One region of the Sphingobacterium zeae genome, then DNA from elsewhere that is predicted to be linked to it. Evidence: riboswitches for the same ligand, from Rfam matches in the RefSeq annotation. Region 1 holds a riboswitch; the other holds the start of a gene.
The links. A riboswitch is a leader RNA that binds a small molecule or an ion and turns the genes downstream of it on or off. The one in region 1 is predicted to bind S-adenosylmethionine.

Region 2: linked by a shared signal. The riboswitch ahead of QE382_RS10500 (O-acetylhomoserine aminocarboxypropyltransferase/cysteine synthase family protein) and the one ahead of QE382_RS07375 (5-oxoprolinase) in region 1 are both predicted to bind S-adenosylmethionine.

The regions. Positions count from the first base shown of each region.
Region 1 covers NZ_JAUTBA010000001.1:1,765,288-1,769,102, reverse strand. Annotated here, with positions in the region: gene QE382_RS07385 (3-hydroxyacyl-CoA dehydrogenase) at 1-560, shown strand, start outside; gene QE382_RS07380 (DUF3050 domain-containing protein) at 711-1,481, opposite strand; SAM-I-IV-variant riboswitch at 1,690-1,783, shown strand; gene QE382_RS07375 (5-oxoprolinase) at 1,850-2,113, shown strand; gene QE382_RS07370 (hypothetical protein) at 2,148-2,453, opposite strand; gene QE382_RS07365 (DKNYY domain-containing protein) at 2,782-3,660, shown strand; gene QE382_RS07360 (hypothetical protein) at 3,662-3,815, opposite strand, start outside.
Region 2 covers NZ_JAUTBA010000001.1:2,527,813-2,531,627, forward strand. Annotated here, with positions in the region: gene QE382_RS10495 (homoserine O-acetyltransferase family protein) at 1-575, opposite strand, end outside; gene QE382_RS10500 (O-acetylhomoserine aminocarboxypropyltransferase/cysteine synthase family protein) at 611-1,921, opposite strand; SAM riboswitch class I at 2,179-2,291, opposite strand; gene QE382_RS10505 (FUSC family protein) at 2,472-3,815, opposite strand, start outside.

The sequences.
Region 1 (3,815 bases):
CCATTTTTGCAACAAACTCTTCCACCCTACTACCAAGTCAGTTTGCCCAAGAAACTGGCCGTCCGGAGAAGTTCCTGGCCCTACATTTTGCCAATGAGATCTGGAAGCACAATACAGCAGAAATTATGGGCCATCCAGGCACAGACAAAACAGTATTTGAGCAGGTGGTCAACTTTTCAAAATCCATTGGGATGGTTGCACTGCCACTGCATAAGGAGCAGCCTGGCTATATTGTAAACTCCTTACTTGTTCCGCTACTATCGGCAGCAACGGATCTTTTGGTCAACGAAGTAGCCGATGCCCAAACGATCGACAAGACTTGGATGGTTGCCACGGGAGCGCCAACAGGCCCCTTTGGCATACTCGATATCGTTGGCATCACAACTGCCTATAATATTAACAAAATGAGTGCCGAGGCAACCAATGATCCCATAAAGATCAAAACTGTAGCCTATCTCAAAGAACATTTTATAGACAAGAACAAATTAGGCGTCGCTACCGGAGAAGGGTTCTATACCTATCCCAATCCAGCCTATCAATCGCCAGACTTTTTGAAGTAATCGACTGGCTTTCGAAAGAACGCGATTTCAATAAACAGCTCGTGCGCGATCTTACAAGATAACGGATAAATAAAGACTTGTTATAATCTACATAGAACGGCCTTTCAGATCATGATCTGAAAGGCCGTTCTCAAAGATCTGCTTAACGTATTATCCATATAAGGAATCTTCAATTGCATTCCACAGTTGAATTCTTTTTTGCAGCGCAACTTTACTAATCTCCTTCATTTCCGTCCATTTAACCTCATCGTCCTTCGCAAGATCTGTTATCATCTGCATCGCCAATGGACCATGTTCGTCGCCATCTAAATCAATATGGCGTTGAAAATAATAAATAAAACTGTCTAAATTGGCTGTAGGGAAATTCGCTTTAATTTCTTCTAAAATAGAGGTAAACATTCCGGGAATGAGGTCTTCACGTCCAAAGGTAAATGCCGCCGCAATTTTATGCACTTTGCCTTCGGCAATCACTTCAAATGTAAAATTCAGAAAATCTTTGATTCGCTTATCCAATGTTGTCAATGCTATAGCATCGAATATATTATCCGATTTTTTGGCATTGGCAATAAACTTATTGATCAGATGGAGGTCGGCTCCCATAGCGGACATTGCGTCGAGATACATCTCAAAATGGCTTAATCGGCGTCCATCGATATATTCATCCGACTCTTCTGCCAATACAATTTCATTAATCAAATAGCGCGTTGAAGGATGTTCACTGGCGAACCATGGAAGTGTGGTACAGGTCAATTTAATCTGTAAAGCTTTTAATAAAGACATAAAATCCCATACAGCATACACATGCCCTTCGGTAAAAGAACGTAAATTTTTGATCGTTTTGACTTTACGGTATAAAGGGTGTTGCAATAATACTTCGCGTTCAGCAGCAATGTATTCATTAATTTCCGCAATTCTATTCATGGCGCAAAAGTATTGTGTTATCTCTGCTTTTTAAAGTATTTTCGATGAGATTACAGTAACATGATAAATTTCCCATCCAGCTAACCGCTTTATAACCAAATCACAGTCAACACCGCGCCTCGCTTTGACCTTCCTATTTCTGTTGCTAAAGGTCATTTACCCCTAAAAACAAAAAAAATTTTATTATAAAAAATAATCTACTATATTTGTAGAGTATTCAGAATTGCATGATGCAATACCAACCGAGTGGAGGCACCGCGGTGGTAAATTAATACGGGTTTCGACCAAAATAAACGTCGCAAAACGATTATTTTCCCAATAAGATCTGGATACAGTTTATGGTTTAATCCTTTAAATTTTTAAATTGTATGGCTACTACAACAAATCTTTACCAACATTTACTGGAAAAGTTCAGTTATTACTCCACAGATGAACTGATCCAGCTCAACAACGACACCATCTTAGGACAAGGCTGGGGATCATCGAAAGCTACTTTCAGAACAGCTTTAATCAGTACGTTCTCAAAAAGGGGGCTTGATCTTTCTAATATTATTTCCAAAGAAGATGGTTTTACTTCGGTGAAGCAGGTACCTGTTCGCTTGGAACAGAATGTCCTGATCCCTTTACAGTAATGCTGCTTTATAGACAAAAAAGAGTAGGCCTAGCCTACTCTTTTGTCAATGAGTGGTGATATCTTAATGTATGATTGAGCGAATGGGCTGTTTGCCGAGCGTCGTCTTTGTAGGACGAGAGATCGTCGCAATTTTGAATTTCTGCCACATCCACTTTCATTCTTACTTTGCTGATGACCTGATTTAATTCCGATTTCCAGTTGCCTGGATCGCCAAAATCGTCCATCCAATTTTTATTGATAAACTTTTTGTAGTTCAAAAGCAAAATATACAATTCCTCACCACTACCGGCGCGATTGATTGACGTGCGCCAGTTCTCTAATTTTTCTTTAAAACTCATAACCAGCAATATACAAAAAAAATACGACTTGACCAAATATTCCGAGTTTGACCGTTCGTATTGACAAAGATCTGACAGGACAATCGCTTTTTCGTCGGAGTCGACAATTTCATAAAAACTATTATCTTTATAACCGCAGCGTGAGCGCTTAAACGGTTGGAATTTAGTTGAAGACATAAGCATGCGAAATAATGACCTTCTATTTTCAATCGCATTAGTTCCAAGAAATAAATAATTAATTGATGACTAAACTTTATTGTGATTATTGGGTCTCATTAACAAGAGTAACATATGATCATTTGCTTTCAAATTTAACCCGATGCCCTATATGATGTCAAAAGTCCCATTTAAAACCATGCTCGTTCTTCTTTTGTTGACTACTGCCACACAGGCTATTTGTGCTAAAGTAGTGCATGCCAATCCTGCTACTTTTTTCTTTCAGGAACATCGGGGTGATGGTTACAGCAAAATCGGATCACGTATCTATTATCGTGGCAAAGAAATTCCAAGCGCCAACGCCAGTTCGTTTCAATTTTTAGGTTCGGGTTACGCCAAGGATACCTGGAAAGTATATTTTCGAGGGTCAATACTAACTGATGCCAGCCCATCTACTTTCCAATTTCTTGGAGACGGTTATGCTAGCGATGCCTGGAAAGTTTATTTTTATGGCAAGCCATTGTCAAACGTAACAACTTCTACTTTCCAGACACTGGGAAATGGTTACAGCAAAGACGCGTGGAAAGTCTACTATTTAGGCAAGGAAATTAATGGGGCAAACGCTTCGAGCTTTGAAAATCTCGGTCGGGGGTATGCGAAAGATAATTGGAACAGCTATTATAGGGGCGAAAAGAACGATAGATTTGCTGGAGCTACCACACAGCCTCTCGGCGGTCAATACGCCAAGGACAGTTGGTCTGTTTTTTATAAAAATCAGAAAGTGGAAGGGGCTTCTGCTTCAACGTTTGAATATTTGGGTGATGGCTATGCCAAAGACGCCTGGGCAGTTTACTATCAGGGAATAAAAGTTAACGGCGCTTCGGCATCTACCTTTACAGCACTTAGAGGAGGGTATGCGAAAGACTCCTGGACGGTTTTCTATCGCGGCCAGGAGCTGAAGGGGGCGAGTGCTTCCACCTTTGAATATTTGGATAACGGCTATGCCGGGGATGCATGGAGCAAGTTTTATAAAGGGAAAAAATTGGATTGATCTATTCGATGATAACGTTGATCCCGACCATTTTAGCTTTGTATTTAATTTTTTCGATAAGACCGTAGTAGCTCCAGTTTCGCAGTAAGAATTTATCGCCTTTGGCAATTTCCTCCTTATTGGATTGGTTGACCAACAAGAGGGTGCCTGCCTGT
Region 2 (3,815 bases), 760 kb from region 1:
CCATCAGGATGGTTGGCATAAAAGGTACGGTCGGTTGTAATGGCAAGGCGTTGGCTCTCATTGAATGCAATACCCCATGGTGAATGAACAGCATTTGTGCCAACGACGATTAAATGATCGACTGATATCGTGTTGGAAGCCGCCCATTCCAATGCCTGTTGTCCCCCTAATGAGCCCCCGATAAGAACGTTAATACGCTTGATGTCCAAATGGTCAGCAAGAAACTGGTGAGCACTGGCCAAATCCCTTACTGTAAATTCAGGAAAAGATAGGTAGTAAGGCTGTCCAGTAGCTGGGTTAATAGACAATGGGTTGCTACTATTATAGGCCGACCCAATAACGTTGGCGCAGATGATATAATAGTCGTTCGGATCAAATAAATCATCGGTTCCAAAAAGGCCTGGCCACCAATCCAAGACATTTGCATTGGCAGTTAAGGCATGACATACCCAGATCACATTGCTGCGATCTGGATTAAGTTTGCCAAACGTCTCATAACTGATTTGTAAATCAGTAAGCTCTTTTCCATTTTCAAATACAAAAGGCTCCGGGTGCAGATAAGTATGCTTACTCATTTTACGTTTAAATTTTATAGCCGACTAAAGTCCAATTAGTTGATTTTATCAAAAGCCTGTTGTAAATCAGCTTTGATATCATCAATATGTTCTATTCCAACTGATAGACGCAACAGTCCTTTGAACACACCAGCATTCGCTTGATCTTCGTCACTCAATTGTTGGTGGGTCGTTGCTGCAGGATGAATAATCAGCGATTTAGTATCGCCTACGTTAGCTAAATGACTGATTAATTCTAAACTGTCGATAAAGTCGTTGGCTTTTTGCGCTGCGTCGCCCTTTAGCTGGAAAGAAAGCACTGCACCGTAGCCGTTCTTAAGATATTTTTGCGCATTAGCGAAGCTTGGAGAGCTTTTTAATCCTGGATAATTTACTTTTTCGACCTGAGGATGGGCCTCAAGCCATCTAGCTATTTCCAACGCGTTGTCGATATGCCGTTGTACACGTAGAGACAATGTTTCAAGGCCTTGTAACAACAAGAATGAATTGAAAGGAGAGAGCGCTGGTCCGAAATCTCTTAATCCCTCTACACGCGCGCGAATTGCAAATTGTATATTGCCAAATGGGCCATTTTCACCAAAAACATCTGAAAACACCAATCCATGATAACCCTCGGATGGTTCAGAAAATTGTGGATACTTCCCATTCCCCCAGTTATAGTTACCCCCATCAACGATGACGCCACCAATGCTGGTTCCATGCCCCCCAATCCATTTCGTTGCCGATTCAACGACTACGTTTGCCCCATGCTCTAATGGTTTAAATAAATAACCCCCAGCTCCAAATGTGTTGTCAACAATTAATGGCAAATCGTATTTCTTCGCTACAGCGGCGATTTTTTCAAAATCAGGAATATTGAAACTCGGGTTTCCGATTGTTTCGACATAGATAGCCTTAGTTTTATCATCAATGAGCGCTTCTATTTTATCAGCTTCAGCATCGGTTGCAAAACGAGCTTCAATACCTAGCCGTTTGAATGAAACTTTGAATTGATTGAATGTGCCTCCATATAAGTTGGACCCTGCAACAAAATTGTCGCCGTTTTCAAGAATATTATTTAATGCAATAAACTGCGCTGCCTGACCAGATGCAACTGCGACTGCTGAAATGCCACCTTCTAAAGCTGCAATCCGTTGTTCAAATACATCCGTAGTTGGATTCATGATCCGGGTATAAATGTTTCCAAACTGCTTTAACGCGAATAGATTGGCTCCATGTTCTGCATTTTCAAATACAAAAGATGTTGTTTGATATATAGGAACTGCTCTGGATCCTGTGGTAGGATCAGCGACCTGGCCAGCATGAACCTGTAGTGTTTCGAATTTTAAATTTTTGTTAGAAGACATAATATATCAGATTTTAAGGTTTCAAAAAAGAATTTGTAAAGGTAAAAGAGAAGCATACACACCTACTTCGAAGGTCTGTCAAATCGTTATCCAAGGAAAAAGGAAATGATTTTTAACAAGCAGGGAAGTGTGTATGCATACGCATTCGCATCGATACTTTTTTACGATGTAGTACACTTTTGCTGTTCGCAAGGTTCAGTTCTATTGAACCTGAATTTTTAATGGATTTCAGTAATTTAATAAGCATTGTCTTATATCATTTATATGCTCCAAAACGATATTATTTTGGACAGGAATTGGCACCTTTTCAAGCAAATTGAAGGTTGCCAGTGGGTCATTGAGCCAGTCTCTCGCCACTTCTTTATAAATCAAGACCTACTGATTAAGGAAGGTGTTGATTAGAAATCTTCTTTCGAAGACGACACAAATATAAACTTCTTTTTTATCAATGCAAAAGAAATACGTTTTTTTTAGTTAAAAGAGAACTGCCTCCTTAGCTGTAATCGCATATTCGTTATCCAATAGCGATACATAAATGCATCGTTTGGCCTTATGTTTTAGTAAAGTTGATATTTTCAGCAAGCTGATCTAAATCGGTTAAAAGAGGTTTCAAAGCATCAATCCTACCGTGGATACCCTGCTGTATTTCGTGATTCGCCTCTCGACCTAAGGATATGGAGAGACCAACCAAATGTGAATTGATGCGATAGGAGAGTGCTTGAAAATGATGGATATGAGACCAGTCGACCCATTTGTGCTCAGGTTCTTTTTTCATTTGATTGATTGCTTCGGAAAAGAGAGCCATGGCTGTCTGTGCCTTTTTTCGAGCGAGCCGAATGTCGAAAGAACTTTGCAGATCGTCGGAAAGGCGTTTGTTGATAATTTGAAAATAATGGTGGTTATATAATGCGACCTCTTTTGCTAAGTGGACCATACTCGTGCTTTGGCGCACTGGTATCAAGAAATAACCCGCTATTGCCAGCAGCGCACCTACTAAAGTAAAAATTATTCTACTGCCCAAAATGATATTAATATTTCCTTCAAATAAGTTTAATGCAATGACTATGCCCAGCGTAATAAAGATCACACTGACCATATAGTTTGATCGGTTGAACAAGAAGAATCCAAATAGTCCAGTAGCGGCAATTAGAAGAAGAGCGGGCAGAAAATCAATGGAGACCAAACAGAGTATTCCGACGGCAATTCCCGAAAATGTACCTAGTATGCGTTCTATATTGCGTGTTTTGGTCATTGAAAATGCGGGTCTTGCAACAATGGCAATAGTGAGTAAGATCCAATAGGTATATTTAAAATCCAAGAAAGAAATACCTATCAATGCACCCGTTCCGAATAGAACGGCCATCCGGAGTGCAAAGCGGAAAAGTGGATTATGGAGATGGAGTCTGCTCTTGATGTCACTTAGATTACGCAAAGGACGACTGATAAATTGCTGATACTCATTGGCGTCAATTTTGTTTTTGATTTCTTGATTCTGAAAAAAAGCAATTTGAATCCGTTTGAGAACTTCAATAATAGCTTCGATATTGTGGATGATGGAAGCTAGAATACCATCTGCTGGGGCGGTTTGTTGTTCTTGAATTTTCTTTAGATCCGAAAGCAGCATACAGATTTTAACGTGGTTATCGTAGAGCTGTTCAGCATAGCGAAACCTTTTATTAGGCTGCGAAAAACTATCGATTTCCAGGGCCAGTAATGTTATGCTACGACGAATTAGCGGAAGGCTACCAGTATCTATCAAATTTTTTCGAATGGCATCATAATCATGATCCAGTGCAATAATTAATTCGTGTAAATCAATTAACCCATAGACTTGACTAAGCCAATAGTTGCTTTTGTGCCAGCGTTGGCTTATGATTTTTTCTTCCCTAAATAA